Regions from separate parts of the Lysinibacillus sp. fkY74-1 genome, predicted to be linked through region 1. Evidence: riboswitches for the same ligand, from Rfam matches in the RefSeq annotation. Region 1 holds a riboswitch; each other region holds the start of a gene.
The links. Region 1 has a riboswitch for S-adenosylmethionine ahead of ACE1MS_RS12815 (Na+/H+ antiporter NhaC family protein). Riboswitches for the same ligand answer to the same signal wherever they lie in the genome.
Positions count from the first base shown of each region.

Region 2: linked by a shared signal. The riboswitch ahead of metA (homoserine O-acetyltransferase MetA) and the one ahead of ACE1MS_RS12815 (Na+/H+ antiporter NhaC family protein) in region 1 are both predicted to bind S-adenosylmethionine.
Region 3: linked by a shared signal. The riboswitch ahead of ACE1MS_RS18105 (methionine ABC transporter ATP-binding protein) and the one ahead of ACE1MS_RS12815 (Na+/H+ antiporter NhaC family protein) in region 1 are both predicted to bind S-adenosylmethionine.
Region 4: linked by a shared signal. The riboswitch ahead of ACE1MS_RS07840 (YezD family protein) and the one ahead of ACE1MS_RS12815 (Na+/H+ antiporter NhaC family protein) in region 1 are both predicted to bind S-adenosylmethionine.

Region 1 covers NZ_CP170173.1:2,613,014-2,617,748, forward strand. The annotation lists gene ACE1MS_RS12815 (Na+/H+ antiporter NhaC family protein) at 1-766, opposite strand, end outside; SAM riboswitch class I at 871-974, opposite strand; gene ACE1MS_RS12820 (hypothetical protein) at 1,092-1,331, opposite strand; partial or broken gene ACE1MS_RS12825 (class I SAM-dependent methyltransferase) at 2,888-3,270, shown strand; gene ACE1MS_RS12830 (VOC family protein) at 3,435-3,812, opposite strand; gene ACE1MS_RS12835 (Ger(x)C family spore germination protein) at 3,977-4,735, shown strand, end outside.
Region 2 covers NZ_CP170173.1:2,481,394-2,486,128, reverse strand. The annotation lists gene ACE1MS_RS12065 (TSUP family transporter) at 1-455, opposite strand, end outside; gene ACE1MS_RS12060 (TrmB family transcriptional regulator) at 583-1,365, shown strand; gene ACE1MS_RS12055 (hypothetical protein) at 1,387-1,770, shown strand; gene ACE1MS_RS12050 (nucleotide excision repair endonuclease) at 1,816-2,187, opposite strand; SAM riboswitch class I at 2,390-2,499, shown strand; gene metA (homoserine O-acetyltransferase MetA) at 2,598-3,533, shown strand; gene ACE1MS_RS12040 (endospore germination permease) at 3,589-4,735, opposite strand, start outside.
Region 3 covers NZ_CP170173.1:3,661,334-3,666,068, forward strand. The annotation lists gene ACE1MS_RS18095 (MetQ/NlpA family ABC transporter substrate-binding protein) at 587-1,438, opposite strand; gene ACE1MS_RS18100 (methionine ABC transporter permease) at 1,505-2,173, opposite strand; gene ACE1MS_RS18105 (methionine ABC transporter ATP-binding protein) at 2,163-3,191, opposite strand; SAM riboswitch class I at 3,275-3,378, opposite strand; gene ACE1MS_RS18110 (thioredoxin family protein) at 3,435-3,746, opposite strand; gene ACE1MS_RS18115 (hypothetical protein) at 3,762-4,103, opposite strand; gene gcvH (glycine cleavage system protein GcvH) at 4,195-4,575, opposite strand; gene ACE1MS_RS18125 (arsenate reductase family protein) at 4,657-4,735, opposite strand, start outside.
Region 4 covers NZ_CP170173.1:1,662,869-1,667,603, forward strand. The annotation lists gene ACE1MS_RS07830 (TetR/AcrR family transcriptional regulator) at 1-177, shown strand, start outside; gene ACE1MS_RS07835 (DUF418 domain-containing protein) at 167-1,261, shown strand; SAM riboswitch class I at 1,429-1,524, shown strand; gene ACE1MS_RS07840 (YezD family protein) at 1,594-1,749, shown strand; gene ACE1MS_RS07845 (flavin reductase family protein) at 1,833-2,318, opposite strand; gene ACE1MS_RS07850 (VOC family protein) at 2,477-3,262, shown strand; gene ACE1MS_RS07855 (cold-shock protein) at 3,367-3,567, opposite strand; gene ACE1MS_RS07860 (formate--tetrahydrofolate ligase) at 3,781-4,735, shown strand, end outside.

The sequences.
Region 1 (4,735 bases):
CACCGGCGAGGACAATCCCTAATGCAAGAACGAGGAAAACATTCATTCCCGATAACGCTAAAATAATCACTAAAACATAGGGAACAATTTTTACCCAATTATAGCTTAAATGCTCTACTTGAGCTGTTCCACCGGATGTCATAAACCCTAAAATAATGCTCGTAACCATAGCTGCCGGCAATACAATCCAAAAATTGACCTTAAATTTGTCCTTCATTTGCGCTCCTTGTGAACGAACGGCAGTAATAGTAGTATCTGAAATAAAAGATAAATTATCACCAAACATTGAACCGCCTATAACCGCTGCTATCACTAAAGCAATAGATAGCTCAGTCTGATCGCTTATCCCAACTCCTATGGGCGCCAGTGCAACAATTGTCCCCACTGACGTACCCATGGATAGAGAGATAAAACAGGCAATGATGAATAAACCTACAACAAGCAAGTTTTGCGGAATAATTGATAATGCAAAGTTAACAGTGGAATCTACGGCCCCCATCCCCTTGGCTACCTCTGAAAATGCCCCTGCTAATAGAAAAATAATAACCATCAGCATGACATTTAAATTTCCAGCACCTTGGCAAAAAATATCAACCTTCCGTGAAAACGATTCTTTTCGATTCATCGCTAGAGCCACAGCTCCCGAAATGCTAATAGCTACAATAACAGGGAAGGCATAAAAATCACCCGTCATAACCCCTGAACCAATAAATAAAATTATAAAAACAACAAATGGGATTAGCGCCCATGGATTCTCTCTCCTCATTGTTTACCTCCCAAAAATTAAAAATCAGCCCTATTTTTGTTTGTTCACCATAAAAAAGGCCTCATCTTGAAATAACAAGAAGAGGCCTTATAGTTAAAACGCTCCTCTTATCTATCAAGGACATTGCTTGCTGGATTTGGCACAGTAACTTAATAGTTCCGCTGCCGAGATTTCATCGGGCCAGTCCCTCCATCTCTCTTGATAAGAAGAAAAATATTATATTATATTTTTGACACAATATTAAAATACTAAAATAAAACATCCATAATTGCAACATGTTTTTAATTAGAAAAAATTTCTTGGCACTATCTTTAAGGTCCAGAATTCAACTTTTTAGATTAATATGAAGCTTTGTATAGACACATATACCGAAAATATAAATGCGCCAACTAGAAAACAACCATATAATTTTCTCTCTCCCAAACTCTTTAATTCCTAATGTTAACATAAATAAACCTAGGAAAAGGATCATTAAGAAATTTAGGCGGTATTCATATGTAATAAGTCCATAAACGGAAAGCGTGATGCCTATCGTTGATAAAATAATTTGTACTGTTTTTAACAAAACGATTCCTCCCTTTTTGCTTAAACAAATACTGTCAGTTATCTAACTTTTTTTGAATAAATAAATTCTATGATAGGTGATATGACCAATGTAAACCCAACGACTAAGAACAAAGGATAATTTTTCATGTCATTTAAATTGGAGACACCCTCTGAAGCAAAAAAAATTAGACAAGCTAAAATCATTAAAACATACTATCCAATTTTAGCATTGTGTGCTTCAATATGCTTATCCAGTTCATCTTTATCTTCTTTAATATCGCTATGGTTACCCGAAGAAGAATAAGGAAATAAAGCTAATTATAATAGAACCTCCATCAATTATTCCGAAACGAATCCATCTGTAGAGGGTAAAACTAACAATGTACAAACATATACAATGACTAAAAGACCGATTAATTTTTTCGATTGATGCATCCTTTGTCTAACCTCTATAGTGACAACTATTACCATTTAAAAATTGATTTATAATTTTAAAAAATCCAACAATACCCATTTAAACAATCATTTGTAAAATTCGGTTCGCTCAAAAAATCTATCCCTTTATGGCAAAACGGGCCATGGGAATTTCAGCTCTCGCCTCTTTTTCACAACTAATGACATTCGATTAACAAAAAATAACTTGTTGGAAGTATGGCTACGTTTGTAAGATAAGGATAGCTTGCCTCATAAATTAATGTTCTTGAAATCTCAGATAAAAACAAAAACCAGATGCTCCTCATAGAAGAGCGCCTGGTTTTATTGTGAAAGTGAATCTTACTAATTTACTTAGTTTTGATTCGTATTAATACTACGCTAAGTTAAGGCGTTGAACAAGTTAAAATATTTTCCAATCTAATTTTTGGGGGAATTCTTGTTTTTTCGAGCATAGGATTTACTCATTGCTATGTAATTTTCTAAAGTTCATGATTTTCATAAAAGTAGAAAGCCAACAAAAAAGACTAGATGCCTACATAATTATGTAAGTTCTAGCCTTTTAAGTGAAAGTGAATCTTACTAATAATATTGCTTAGCTTTAGATTCAATTATGAATACGAAAAAACAGCTAAAAAGTTTCACTATTTGTCCTATTTTTTCGTATAAAATAGGATTGTCTGCACAAAAAGACCAGGAAATCACGGAATAAGTGAATCCTGGCCTTTTTGTGAAAAGTGAATGTTACTAGCTTGCTTTAGTTTTTGTATTCTACTAGTAAGGTAGACGGTTGACGTTGCGATAAGTTACATAAAATTTAAAAATATTTTAAGCTTTTACTTGAATAGCAAAATCCCGCTGCCCCACCTAGTAATAACGGAAAGTTATACCTCCCTTTTGACATTGTATAGCTGCCTTTTCCAGTGTCTTTGAATGGAGATGGTTGCTGTAAAAAGAGGTATGAAATTTCCCATTTGCAGTTGTAGCACATATATCATTCACCAGAAGTCTACGGTGCATTTCCACTTCCTCGGGATTGCTCCTTGCTGAGAATCTTTTCTTTTACATGAATCAACTTCATCCGACGACTTTGCAGAATGAAGTGGGTGCCAATTAAGACTCACAATTACGAGAAAAGTGACTCTTTTGAAACAAGGCTTTCAGTATAAAAAAACATTTTTTAGTCACTTAGGTGTCTCCTATTACTTAACGAAAGAACAACTGGCTAGCTTAATAGACCATCTTTTTGCCCTAGTTCTAGTAGGCAGTTCACTTGTCTTTGACTATGGTGATGAATCGTTATTTATGAAAAAAGGTATCTCTAACAGAGTAGAGAATATGGTGAAGATGGCGGCAGCTGGTGGTGAACCAATGAACTCATGCTATGAGGAAATGAAGAAGACGCTAGATCAATCAGGGCTACTCATCTATCTCTATCTGCAATTCAACAGCTTTATTTTCAACATCAAACTGATTATCTATCCGCTTTTGAAACAATCCATTATCTTCACATTGTTAAAAAGTAAAGTATAATCAAATCATTTTTAAAACAATTCTTAATTTTCTATCTATTTCCCAGGCAATTAACTATTTCGATATAATATTTATGTATATGATAGTAGTGTAAAGCTAATTAGCCTTACACCTCCTAGATTTGTTACTAGGGTCACTGTTATAAACAGTGACCCGCTTATGATTGGCAAACCCCTAAAGGATTTCCATCTAGATCATAGAAGGTGAAAAATTTTATTTGTCCTTCTCCTCCGATAGGATTTACTTTCACTTGTTGCTCTACTAGTGATTGGTAGGTATCTTCAATAGTTGAAGATAGGAAATTGAAGTATTTCCCTACCCCAAAATGATTATCTGGAAAATGTAATGGTTGATGATTCTCCGTTTTGACTAAGCATACGACCGTAACAGATTGTTCCCCTATTTTCATGACCGCTGCGTCTTCTTCAATATTTAAAAGCTTAAACCCAAGCTTTTCCTCATACCATTTAACTGATAATTGAGGGTCCTTTATCGGGATAAAAATGGCCTCTACTCCATTTAATAATGATCGCATCCCTTTTTTCCTCCTATTTAAAATGATGTATATACTTTTTTCTATTAATAGACGCTTTTGTCCTCTAAAAAAATTTCCCCCGTACTCCTCTTCTTGTTTATTTTCCCTATTATTTGCTTATCCTAATTAGTATCGGAAATGTCTTAGCCCTTTTCCTAGAGGAGGTGCCAATCATTAAACACACGGTGTCATTCTTTCTCCTACTTCTAACCGTTTTGTTGTTAACTGGATGTTGGAATAAGCGAGAGTTAAATGAATTAGCTATTGTCACTGCTGTTGGGGTCGATAAAACAGACGAATTTATAGAGCTATCCATTCAAATCGTTAACCCAAGTCAAATAGCGACGAAGAATTCAACAAGCTTTCAAGTCCCTGTTGTTACCTATCACGCAAAAGGGAAAACCTTATTCGAAGCTATTCGGAAATTAACAACGCAGACGCCAAGGAAACCCTATTATGCACATACTCAAGTTATTATTATTGGTGAAGAAATGGCTGAATATGGTATGAATAGTATTTTAGATTTATTTCAAAGGGACCCTGAGGGAAGAAGTGATTTTAATATTATTGTTGCCCATGAATCAACAGCGCAAGATATTTTAAGTATATTAACACCGTTAGAAGATATTCCTGCCAGTAAATTGTTAAAATCCTTAAAGGACTCTGAAGATGCATTGGGAACAACTGAATCAGTGATTTTAGACGATTTAATCAATTCTTTAGGGAGTATTGATCATAGTGCTGTTCTGCCCTCCATTCAAATACATGGAGATGCAGATGCAGGAAAGAGTAGCTCCAACATCGAAAAAATGGATAGTCCTGCTAATTTACAATACGGTGGACTTGCTGTTTTTAAAAACTATAAGCTTATAGGCTTCTTATCAGAGGAAGAAAGCAGAGGCTATAATTTCTTACACAACCAT
Region 2 (4,735 bases), 130 kb from region 1:
TAAAATCCAATAGCAAATAATAGCATCATAAATAAAAATAAGTGGGTTTTCGACAGATTTTTTACCGTTGAGACAGCGCCCCAATCTTTTTTAAAGATTGTATAAATCCCAACAGCTGCCAGCATGATAAGCATTAATGGTTTTAGTAGAGCTGGGTTAATTAAATGAACAGTCCATGCACCACATAATGATCCAATGAAGGCGAGAGGGAAATATTTCAGCACAGATCGAATTTCAAGCTGACCAGAACGGTAAAAGGAAATGGTCGAAGTAAGTGAGCCCATTGCGCCTGCTAACTTATTGGTTGCCACAGCGGCGGCTGGATTTAGGCCAACAAACAATAGAGCTGGTAAGGAAATTAAACCGCCACCTCCAACGACTGAATCGATAAATGCCGCCAGAAATCCAAACGAAATTAAAAGTATTAGAATATGTACATCCACATCAAAAACCATGTCTTACACCTCATTTTAATTAGTTACTACTGAAATAGTAACTAATTTATTTAAAGCTGTAAAGCCTAACTTTTTCATTGGCAAATGTTCACAACAGTAGCCTATAATAAAAATATGGAGGGATGATATGGATGAATTAATCGCCCAATTAAAAGAACTGGGATTGACAGAATATGAGGCAAAGGCCTATACAGCACTCGTACAAAATAGTCATGTCAGTGCCTATCAAGTTAGCAAAAACTCTGGGATTCCAAGAGCTAGAATCTATGACATATTAAATGGTCTTGTTGAAAAGGGATTCGTACTGAAAGAGGAAACGGCGGATCAAACGACGTATTCTTCTATTCCTGTCGAGATGTTTTTGCAGCAAATTCAACAGCGCTGGCAATCAAATTTTACATCGATTAGTGATCAGTTAGAAAAACTAGAAATGAAAGAACAGGAAGCGGAATCTAAAGTATTAATGCTAAAAGGGAAGCAGACGATCGTTAATTATTGTCAAACCTTATTAAAGAAAGCAGAGACAAAAGTCATCCTATCGATGTGGGAAGATATGTACGATACCTTACGTGAGGATATTGAAGAGGTATCTCAGCATGTGGAGGTGCATGGCATCACTTTATATGTCGAGGAACATCTAGCATCTATAGACATGCACAGAGCCACACACTATACGAGAAAGACTTCTACACCTCATTGGTTTATTTTATCGGTTGATGGTCAAGAAATGATTTATGGTCACTCGCCATCCAACCAAGAAACCGCATTTATAACGAATGACCCTGTGCATATTTATTTACTAGAGGATTATATTTGGCATGATGTTCTTATCAATAGACTAGTAAAACGCGATGATAATGAACTGGAGGACTGGATTGCTAAAGAACGTAAAGCATTTTTCTTAGAGTAGTTATAAGGGAAGGGGAGCATCTTGAAAAAATGGATGTTGCCAGTATTACTTTATTTATTAATGATGGGTGGATGTGATTCTGCACCGCTGCCAGTTTTTCCTAAGATTCAGGAGCTAACAATTATTCCTGACCATATCCAACAACATATTATAGCTACAGACAGAATTCAGTTATTGTATGAAGATGACGTGACGTACTATCTTGTCATGTTTTCAAAAGGAAATGTGCTAGCAAGTGTAGCAGCTAATGAAAATAGGTTAGTCATTCATTTCAAGGAAGGAAGCGAGCAAAAGAAAGAAGCTCTACCCTATGTCTATGCCATCAACAAAAGCGCGGAGGTGACTATTATCGAACTGTATATTAACGGCAAAAGCATGCCGATAGATCGTATTACCATGCTGTAATAAAAAACCGAAATCCCTAAAAAGAGATTTCGGTTTTTATTGATATTAATAAAATACTTTATCTACATTGTATTTGGAGCGGAACGTATTAATCGCATACGTTTCATAAATTTCACGTTCCATAGGATCTTCTACTTCATAGACTTCAATTTTGAAGACCTCGTCACGATAGTTTTTCATCGGAGATACATTGTCTTCAAAATGTTTTTTTATGCGTTGGCGAATTTTACGTGCTTTGCCGACAAATAATAACTCATTCTTTTCATTATAAAATAAGAAAATGCCGCCTTTATCACGTGTGATTTTGTGGAAGTCGATGAAACCAAAGTATGGTGTAATTGGGACATCACCTGGTTTTACATCTTGTTCGCGTTGGCGAATAACTACATCTGGTTTTGGAAATTCAATATTAATCAAAGTATTCACGTTCCTCTCTATTACTAAAGATATATGGTAACATAATAGCGGCATGTTTACCATAAAATTTCATGTAGAATAACCATATACAGCAAGCTTAGTGTTTATCAAATGAATGTAGAACATGCATGGGAATAACAAAATATTCTATGAATTATTGATATTCTAACTAGTCCATGTTACAATTCAAAATAATTAAATAATCTTATCAAGAGAAGCAGAGGGATTTGGCCCGATGACGCTTCAGCAACCTCTAACAAATGTTAGAAAGGTGCTAATTCCAGCAAAGGTTTTTCCTTTGAGAGATAAGAGTGAACGTGAAAAAAATCCTTCTCATTCTATCTCATATGGAATGTGGAGGATTTTTAATTTTTTTAGAAAAAGGAGCAAAAAAGAGAGGGGAATGCTAGATGCCAATTAATATTCCGAAAAATTTACCTGCTGGGGAGCATTTACGTGAGGAGAAAATCTTCGTGATGGAAGAGGATCGTGCGAGAACACAGCAAATACGTCCATTAAACATATTAATTTTAAATTTGATGCCCGAAAAAGAAAAAACGGAGCTACAATTATTACGTTTACTAGGAAATACACCATTACAGGTCAATATTACTTTTTTAAACACGGCTACTCATGAATCTAAAAATGTCAGTAAATCTCACTTACAATTATTTTACACAACGTTTAACCAAATTCGTCACCGACGTTATGATGGTATGATTATTACTGGGGCACCTGTAGAAAAAATGCCATTTGAAGAGGTTAACTATTGGCAGGAAATTGCTGAAATTATGGATTGGTCTAAAAAGAATGTGACATCCGTGCTACATATATGTTGGGGGGCACAGGCTGCGTTATATCATCATTATGGAATTGGAAAAATAGAGCTTTCTGCTAAATGCTCCGGCGTTTATTCTCATGTGATTACTGATTTAACAGTGGATTTAGTACGAGGCTTTAGTGATTTATTTACAGCCCCTCATTCTCGCTATACATCTGTCTCGATTGACGAGGTTCGCAATCATCCAGACTTACGCTTATTATCCTATTCAGAGGATGCAGGTGTGTTTATCGTGCAATCTAAAGATAATAAAAACATTATGATTACAGGTCATTTAGAATATGATGCGACAACACTGGCTGATGAATACAGTCGCGATGTTGCCAAGGGCATTGATATCAACGTTCCAGTAAACTACTTCCCAAATGATGATCCAGAAAAGGAACCGATGAATACATGGCGTGCCCATACACATTTATTGTTCTCCAACTGGTTGAACTACTATGTATACCAAGAGACACCATATGAATGGGACTTTGTGGACGAAATTGAATATCATATTTAAATAACAATGAAAAAGTCTAATTTCTTCGCTAAGTAGCTGAAGGAATTAGACTTTGTTATTCTAAATTCTTCTTGTCAGAAACCGTAATATCTGGTTTAGCCTGATCGTTCTGATTGGAATCTGTAGCAGCATCGTTAGTTGGATTATCTTGATTGGCATCCATATTATTAGGTTTCATCTGATTATCTTGGTTGGAATCTGTAGCAGCATCGTTAGTTGAATTATCTTGATTGGCATCCATTTTGTCAGGTTTACTGTGATTATCCTGGTTGGAATCAGTAGTAGCATGGTGAGTCTGATTATTTTGATTGGCATCCCTATTATTAGGTTTTATCTGATTATCCTGGTTGGAATCAGTAGTAGCATTGTTAGTTGGATTATTTTGATTGGCATCCCTATTATTAGGTTTCATCTGATTATCCTGGTTGGAATCTGTAGCAGCATGGTGAGTCTGATTTTCTTGATTGGCATCGCTATTATTAGGTTTCATCTGATTATCTTGGTTGGAATCTGTAGCAGCATGGTGAGTCTGATTATCTTGATTGGCATCGCTATTATTAGGTTTCATCTGATTATCCTGGTTGGAATCACTAGCAGCATCGTTAGTTGGATTATCTTGATTGGCATCCCTATTATTAGGTTTCATCTGATTATCCTGGTTGGAATCAGTAGTAGCATGGTGAGTCTGATTATCTTGATTGACATCCCTATTATTAGGTTTCATCTGATTATCCTGTTGGGAATCCGTATTAGCGGGATTAGGTTGATTTCCTTGATTAACATCCGTATTACCACCCACATCAGTTACTTGCTCCTGATTAGCCATTTCAGCCGCATTCCCTTGTGATTTTCGATTACGTATGACGGCAACAATTAGTAGCAGGATAGGTAATAAAATGGTAAAAATAAATGAATAGATAGGCCAAATTTCATTATTATAATTGTCGGAATGGACAATATCAGGATGAATAATTTGCGAAAGACCAATCATAATAATACCCATTGGTAAGATAAGTGGGCGGTGATCCTTCAGTTTCATAATTTGTGCAATTCCCACAACCGTTGTATAGAAATACATAAAGGTTCGAATAAAAATAGATGTAATCCACATAAAAGCCATGATAATTTCAATACGCTGTAAAAAGTTGCCGATCGAGATTCTCTGTGCTAAAGCATAGCTAGGAAAAGTTCGGGAAGCCGTA
Region 3 (4,735 bases), 1.0 Mb from region 1:
TATCGAGTATTTTGCAACGTAATAGGTTATTTCTTTTCCTCATCGCCATTCTGTACAAACCCCTTTCTTCTCCACATACTTTAGTATGATTTTTTTAGTCAAAATAGATTAATAAAATCCAAATTTCACAAAAAAACTTTTCTAACAATTATATAGTACTACTCGTAACTAAACAATTTCTAAATAATTTCTTTACTCACGAAAAAACACCTACTTTTTTTTACATACACAACAAAATAATTCATTAATTATTAAGATATTTAACAAATATATTCAGAGTCACTTATTAAGCGTAAACGAAAAAGATGCTAGGCAACACTGAAGAATGTTAATAAATAGGAATTAACATTTTTCCTTTTCAGGAAGTTGCTAAAAATCCCTCACAGCATTGGCTTTCACCGATACTGGAGGGATTAGACAAACATGTAGAATAGGGGATTATAGGAGCTTTTAAATACTTGATATAGCTATTTTTATTTCCACGGAAATCGACATCCTATCGATAATCACTATTAAAAGCAGGTAAGCAACCTCAAAAGAAAAGAGTACGTAAGTAACTCAATACTTACGTACCCTTTTTTGTAGATTATTGAACAGGTACTACTGCACCTTTCCATTCTTCTAAGATAAAGTCTTGGATTTCTTTAGAAGTTAATACTTCTAATAATGTTTTAATTTCAGGTCTTGTTTCATCTCCAGCACGTACTGCGATGATGTTAACGTATGGTGACTCTTTGTCTTCAAGAGAAATAGCATCTTCAATAGGGTTTAAGCCATTATCAATAGCAAAGTTAGAGTTGATAAGTACTGCGTCCCCTTCATTGTTTTCGTACATTTGTACAAGCATTTCTGGTGCTGTATTCGCATCAAATTTAAAGTTTTTAGGATTCTCTTCTATATCCTTAATTTCTGCTGCTGTTTTATCAATACCATCTTTTAATTTAATTAAGCCCTTAGCTTCTAATAATGACAGCATACGACCGTGGTCTGATACCGAGTTAGAAAGTAAGATTGTTGCGCCTTCTGGAAGGTCTTCTAAAGACTTATACTTTTTAGAGTAAATACCAATTGGCTCAATATGAACACCACCAGCATTGACGAAATCATAGCCATTGTCTTTAATTTGCAACTCTAAATACGGAATATGTTGGAAGTAATTTGCATCCAACTCTTTTGATTCTAAATCTTGGTTTGGTAGCACATAGTCTGTATATGTTTCTACTTTAAGGTCAATACCTTTCTCAGCTAAAATCGGTTTTGCTTTATCTAAAATTACTGCATGTGGTGTATTAGAAGCTCCCACTGTTAAAGTAACGTTTTCTTTACTATCTGTTTTATCACCAGATGCTGCATTTGAATCCTCTTTTTTATCAGTACCGCAAGCTGCTAATGCTAGTACAAGTATTGATAAAAATAATCCTGTTAATAACTTTTTCATGTATGACACTCCCTTTATTTTAATGAAAATATGTTAGCGGTAAGAACCGGAATAACCTCAGTTTTATTAACGTTTATCCATTTTTTCTGTAATGAAATCACCTATCCATTGGATGATAAAGACTACTACTAAGATCAAAATAGTTGCCATTAATGTCACATCTTGACGATTTCTTTGGAAACCGTCTAGGAAGGCTAAGTTCCCGAGACCCCCTGCACCGATTATCCCTGCCATTGCTGTATAACCGACAAGTGCTACAGCCGTAACAGTAATACCCGAAATGAGTGCTGGTAATGATTCAGGGATCAGTACTTTCCAAATAATTGTGGCTGTTTTAGCCCCCATTGAACGAGCTGCTTCAATAACACCCTTATCAATTTCTCGTAGCGCAATTAATACCATACGCGCATAGAACGGAGCCGCACCGATAATTAAAGCAGGTAAAGCAGCATTGGCTCCACGGATTGTACCAAGTAAAAACTTAGTAAATGGAATTAATAAAATAATTAACACGATAAATGGAATAGAACGGAATATATTAACGAGTGACCCTGTTAAAAAACTAACAATTTTATTAGCCCATAACTGATTCGGACTAGTTAAAAACAGAACAATCCCAATGGCTAACCCTAGAATAAATGTAATAACTGTTGAAATGGCCGTCATATATAATGTTTCATATGTAGCCTGCCACATGCTATCCCAGTCTACATTCGGAAAGAGATTAGTTAGCATCTGCAATCACCTCCGTTTGCACTTCCACTGTATTTAAATAGCTTAAGGCTTCAGTCACGTTTGCTTTCGGCCCATCAATTTGCACAATGAAAGTACCATATGCACCATTTTTGGTTTGCGAAATATTCCCATGTACAATGCTTACTTCCACATCGAATTGCTTCACTAGATGTGAAATAACTGGCTGTTCTGTTTTTTCACCAACAAAAATCAATTTGACAAGTTGTCCAGTTGGATAATTTGCTTTGATTTGTTCTACTGTATCCTGTGTTTCCTTTGTATTGGTAATTTGTGCTACAAATTTCTTAGTAATGGCAGCCTGAGGAGCCTGGAAAACTTGCAATACTTCTCCACGCTCTACAATTTCGCCTGCCTCCATCACTGCTACACGATGACAAATCTTGCGGATGACATGCATTTCATGAGTAATGAGGACAATCGTTAACCCTAAACGTTCATTAATATCCACCAGTAAATCAAGAATGGCATCTGTTGTCTCAGGGTCTAGAGCAGATGTAGCCTCATCACATAGTAAAACCTCTGGATTATTGGCTAATGCTCGCGCAATCCCTACACGTTGCTTTTGTCCACCAGAGAGCTGTGATGGATATGCTTGATCACGACCTTCTAGGCCAACAAGTGCTATCAATTCCTTCACCCGTGCCTCACGTTGAGCTTTTGATACACCTGCGATTTCTAATGGGAAGGCAATGTTTTCTGCAACTGTTCGTGACCAAAGTAGGTTGAAATGTTGAAAAATCATACTAACCTTTTGTCTAGCTGCTCTAAGCTTTTGACCTTTAATCGATGAAAAAGCCTGATTGTTCACTGTTACTGTTCCTGTTGTTGGTTTCTCTAAACCATTAAGTAAACGAATCATCGTACTTTTACCAGCGCCACTATAGCCGATAATGCCAAAAATTTCACCCTTATTAATAGTCAGGTTAACATCTTTGACTGCCGTTAATTCGCCATTTGCTGTTTTGTATTTCTTCGTTATATTTTGAAGCTGTATCATAGCGAATACTCCTTTTCTTATATAAAAAAACCCCTCCACTTATAGACAAGTAGAAGGGGTCACGTATTATACGTTGAACCGTTCTCTCATCTTTCAAAGAAAAATCTTTGGGTGATTTGGCACCTTTTCACTATGTGATGGTTGCCGGGCTTCATAGGGCACTTCCCTCCGCCGCTCTTCATAAGAGTTCGATATATTTAATGTTTTAGTAATATATTTGTTACTTTACCACGCTAATAAAGTTCAGTCAATTGATTTTTTTAACAATTCGTACAAAAAAGGTACGGATTGAAAAGCATAAATCTTTTCTGTCACTTTGCCACCGTCACAAACAAGTAAGCACGGAACGCTTTCAATTTGATGCTCAAAAGCAATTTGCTCCAAAAAATTAATATTTGCTTTCCCTAGCTTTAGGTGAGGTAATAGTTGTTCTACAATTGACATCATTTTTGATGCCACTGCACAAGTACCGCACATCGGTGTATATAAATAAAACGCAGCTTTTTCTCCGGACTGTAATGCCGTTTCCCACTGCTCTTTCGACCATTCTTCCATTTAGTTCACGCAACCTTACAAAATATATTCATTATGGATTGAGAAATGCGCACGAAGTAAAATCATGGCTAACACTTTTCTAGGTGTCGTTTCTACTTCCTTATATGTTGGCATTGTCCGTAAATGCTCTGCTTCAGGATAATGTCTGTCCATTAATGCACGTAGCTTATCGCCTGAAGTATCGGCATCAAAAAAGGTAAATAGCTCATAGCCCTCATAGGGATCGATTAGCTCTTCTAATTGATGCACACCAATTGTTCCATTCGTACATAGTATTGTAACATTCTCGTTTAAAATTGGCTCAATTTGTAGCTTATCTGAGCGTCCTTCTACTATCAAGCATTTCCCATCGAACATTACGCCACCTCCATTTAGACATTCCCACTTATACGTTATTATATAATAAAAAACGCCGGTAGTTTCCGACGTTTTTTGATTATGGCTTGTCTTATTCTGCTGTCATCTCTTCGTATTGTTCAGCTGTCATAAGTTTATCAACTTCTGATGCATCAGCAGGCTCTACGACGATCATCCATGCTTTTTCATATGGTGATTCATTAACGAATTCTGGGCTATCTTCTAAATCTGCATTAACTTCAACTACAGTACCTGAGATTGGTGCATATAATTCAGAAACAGTTTTTACTGATTCTACGCTACCGAATGGATCATCCGTTTTGATTTCATCGCCAACTTGTGGAAGCTCAACGAAAACGATATCTCCTAATTCAGATTGTGCGAAGTGCGTAATACCAATACGTACTTTTCCATCTTCTACTTTAACCCATTCATGCTCTTCAGAGTAACGTAAGTCTTTCGGTGTGCTCATGCAAAAAACCCCTCCATAATTATGTAATATATTCACTTTCAGTGTGCCATACTTCTCCTATAAAAACAAGAATAAAAACGGCTATATCCAAGCTTGCTCAAAATCGGATTCTTTAAACCCTAAAGTTACTTTTTTTCCATCTGTTACGAGTGGACGTTTT
Region 4 (4,735 bases), 950 kb from region 1:
GGCGTGAAGCTAGGGGTGCTAGAGGATACTCCCCATATAGAAGCAAAGGCACAGATGCTAGCCCTGGTTTATGATAATATCGGTAATTTCATGTTAACAGGCAACCAATTGAACTATAGAGCTATTTGGAAGGAGGCAGTACATAGCGTTATCCAAGGGGACAAAAATGATCAATAACAATCGGCGCATTGAAGGTCTTGATTTTGCAAGAGCTCTCGCCATGCTAGGGATGTTCATTGTAAATTTTGGAGTCATAACAGGTTCTACAACGAATGGTTCAGCATGGATGATTACCTTACAAAATCTTTTCGAGGGGCGTGCTTCCGCTGTATTTGTCATGTTAGCAGGAATAGGGATAGCTTTAATGACTCGTCAGGCTAGAGAGACTAAGGACCCACTGCTTCTTCGTCAGAATCGACTTACTTTATGGAAAAGGTCGTTTTTGTTATTTACGATTGGGCTAATATTATATGTGATCGGCTGGACAGGAGATATATTACATTATTATGGCGTGTATATGTTTGTGGCCGCATGTCTGATTGCGCAATCCAAGAAAATGATGATCTTCATCATAGGTGCTATCCTCATCCTTTCACAATGGCTTCAAATTCAATTTAATTACCTTGCTGGTTGGCATCCAACATATGTCTTACTAGAGTATCTTGATTTTTGGACACCAGCAGGATTTATAAGAAATTTGATGTTTAATGGCTATCACCCACTATTCCCCTGGATTTGCTTCTTTCTGATGGGGATGTTAATCGGCACATTAGATTTAACAAATCGTACTATAAGAAAAATCTTACTAGTGACAGGTTTATTGCTAGTCATAATGACTGAGACTTTTTCAACATTATTTATTAAGATAACAACAACCATCCATTTATTAGATGTAGAGAGTGCATTGTATTTATTTGATACGGGACCGATTCCACCAAATATGATGTATGTCCTATCTAATTCGGCTTCGGCTATAGTCCTCATTGTAGGCTCCATCTATCTTGTAGAGACATGTAAAAATAAAGTCATTGAAGCTTTCATCTTAACCGGGCAAATGTCTTTAACCCATTATGTTGGCCATGTTTTTATAGGGATTGGGATACTAATTGTTTGCCAAAAGCTGGAGAATCAAACGCTTGCTTTTTCCATGCTGTATGCCTGCTGTTACTTTTTAGGATGTGTGTTTACTTCTGTTTGGTGGAGAGCTAAACATCATCGCGGTCCACTTGAATCCTTGATGAGGAAATGGAGTTCGAAATAAATTAGTAGATAGCCATCTATTTCTTACTGATTAGGCATAAAATACTTTAGGTATAGGCAGTTTTCTAATCTAAAATACACATTACAAAGTATTCAGCTAGGTTTTCTAATATTTTATATTGACAATCGTATAACAGAATTATAGAATTATTTTCAAGAAACGCAGTACTCTTATCGAGAGAGGTGGAGGGACCTGGCCCAATGAAGCCTCGGCAACCGAAAAAATAGGTGCCAAATCCAACAGATGTATCTGAGAGATAGGAGGGGCTATCAATTAGCTTGATGCATTGGCCTCTTTTGTACAACAAGAATCAGAAAGAAGGGGTGTATCGTATGGCTCAGTCGACAAAGGTAGAAGATAAGAAATTAGAGGCTATTGCAAAGGCCATTCAAAATCTTGAATTTGGTGAAGTGCATATTACGATTCAGGATGGTGTAATTGTTCAAATTAATAGGCTTGAAAAGCAGAGATTTCCACAAAAGAAATAAAGATCATTTCAGATGAACGATGTGAAAAGGCCACCAATAAGCATGGTTTCCGTTGCTTACAAGTGGCCCTTTTTTTATGAGAATTAGCTATAAAAGCTTTTTGGAATCTGACCGATATGACGGCGATGGTAGAGAAGCGGTTCCTTTTGAGAATTTGTAATATCTAGTACTTGCCCAATAAAAATAGTATGATCGCCAGCATCTATCTGTTGAAATGATTTACATTGTAAAATAGCTGCTGTATCATGTAAAATCGGTAGCCCAAATGATGAAGTAGACCATTTTGCCTGAGCAAAGCGATCTGGGACTTTACTTGCAAATAATGTACATAAATGCTCTTGATCACTCGCTAAAATATTAACAGCGAATTTTCCAGCACCCATAAAATAAGGATGGAGCTGAGATTTTTTATCCAGTGACCATAAAATAAGTAGTGGGTCAATGGAAACAGATGCAAAAGAATTGACGGTTAAGCCAATTGGATTCGTTTCATGACATGCTGTAACAACCGTTACACCTGTAGGATAGTTACCTAATGCCAATTTAAAAGCAGCTACATGATCTGTCATTCAAATCACCTCTTTATAGTGAGTAATAAATTAGTTAACGGAGTTAGTAGGGAAATTGCACTTTTTTTCATACCAGCTAGTAACTCCTTTTCTTAAGTAAATATTAAATCAATTACACATCTAGGTAAAGCTAATGGGGGAAAGAAAGGGGAATTGCCATGACTTTATATTTTGATCATCTGGTACATCAAGTAGAATCTCCGGAAAATATAAAGGTTTTCTTCAATAAACGAAATGTCCATACAGTGAACGGTGGTCAACACACGATGTGGGGGACTTACAATACGCTAAGCTACTTTGGCTTAAGCTATATTGAACAAATCGCTATTTATGATCGTGATTTATTTGAGCAAGCGGCCCAGTACCCATATTCCCTACATTATACGTTTAAACGTAATCATGAGCGCCAAGGATTTTCACGAATTGCCTTGCGCACCCAAAATATTGAAGAAGAGGGTCAACGATTGCGTGCATTGGGCTTTGATGTATATGGTCCCGATGCTTGTAGTCGAACAAGACCAGATGGCACGATAATCGAATGGAAGCTATTGCATTTTGGCAGGGCTGACCTTGCATTGGATTTCCCATTCTTAATTGAATGGGCAGATGAAGATGAGAAACGTCTTGCTCAATTAAAAGCTAGTGGCGCGATTGATGAAACGCAAGCTATTACCATGGAATCGATTCAGTTTTATGTCAGGGATGTGGAGAAGACGGTGCAGCTTTGGCAGAAGGTATTACAGCTACCCAAGTTTGTGCAGCATGAGCAGTTTGTGTCTCTACAGCTACCGAATATGCGCTTGGATTTTTATGAGGAAGCGGCAGCATCTAGCATGACGCTCGGGCATTTAAAAGAAGGGCCTATCGGTGTAACATTGAACGATCCACACAGAACCAAGGAAACATTAGTTTGTCCAGGTGCTTTTTATTGGATTAATAGATAAATTAAAAATCCACTTCAATCGTTGAAGTGGATTTTTATGTGTAAACATGTCAAAAAGCGGATTGAACTATTTTTAAATATTTCATCCACCTTCAGTTTCCTAGCTTATAATTTTACAACATTTGATGCTTGCGGGCCGCGATTGCCTTCCACAACATCAAATGAAACCTTTTGACCTTCTTCAAGTGTACGGAAGCCTTCCTCCTGGATGCCCGTAAAATGTACAAATACATCTTCTCCATCATCACATTCAATAAAGCCATAGCCCTTTTCATTATTGAACCACTTTACGATCCCCTGTTGCATAAGCATTCGCCTCCAATGCGCTTGAAAGTAAAATAAAGTTAAAGAAATCGTGCTATCAATGAGAAAATGTGAAAAAATAGCATTTTCTCTTAGAACATACATGAATTGAACAAAAATGTCAATTGATTGTCGGAATGCGAGCATATCTGGCTTTCTTTTTTTTCACAATTAAGACTATAATGGAAATGAACAACATAGAAAGTAGGATGCCAAATGACAACGAAAAATCAACCATTAACAGATTTAGAAATCGCGAGTCAAGCAGTAATCAAACCTATTACGGAAATTGCCCATGCTGCAGGTATTCCAGAGGATGCACTTGAGCAGTATGGCCGCTACAAAGCAAAGATTGACCCATTAAAAATTACAGCTCAAGGTGAGGACGCAAAGGTTGTGTTAGTGTCAGCTATTAGTCCAACCCCAGCAGGTGAAGGAAAGTCAACTGTGACTGTAGGACTAGCTGATGCCCTTCATCAATTAAATAAGAAAGTGATGGTAGCGTTACGTGAACCTTCGCTTGGTCCAGTAATGGGCGTAAAAGGTGGCGCAACTGGTGGGGGCTACGCACAGGTTGTACCAATGGAGGATATTAACTTACACTTCACTGGTGATCTTCATGCGATAACAACAGCCAACAATGCTTTATCTGCATTTATTGATAATCATATCCACCAAGGGAATGTCTTAAACATTGATCCACGACGTATTATTTGGAAACGTGTGATGGATTTGAATGATCGCTCATTACGTAAAGTGATTGTGGGATTAGGTGGACCTGTTCAGGGCATGCCGCGTGAAGATGGCTTTGATATTACGGTTGCCTCGGAAATTATGGCAGTGTTCTGTTTAGCAACAAGTATTGAGGATTTGCGCGAACGCATCGCTAGCATCGTGATTGGCTATACCTTTGAGCGTGAGCCTGTCTTTGTGCGTGATTTACAGGTAGAGGGTGCCTTAACATTATTATTAAAGGATGCCTTTAAGCCAAACTTAGTACAAACATTGGAAGGGACACCAGCAATTATACACGGTGGTCCATTTGCAAATATTGCCCACGGCTGTAACTCCATTATGGCGACACAAACTGCTCGTAAACTAGCGGATATTGTGGTGACGGAAGCGGGCTTCGGCTCTGATTTAGGTGCTGAAAAGTTCATGAATATTAAAG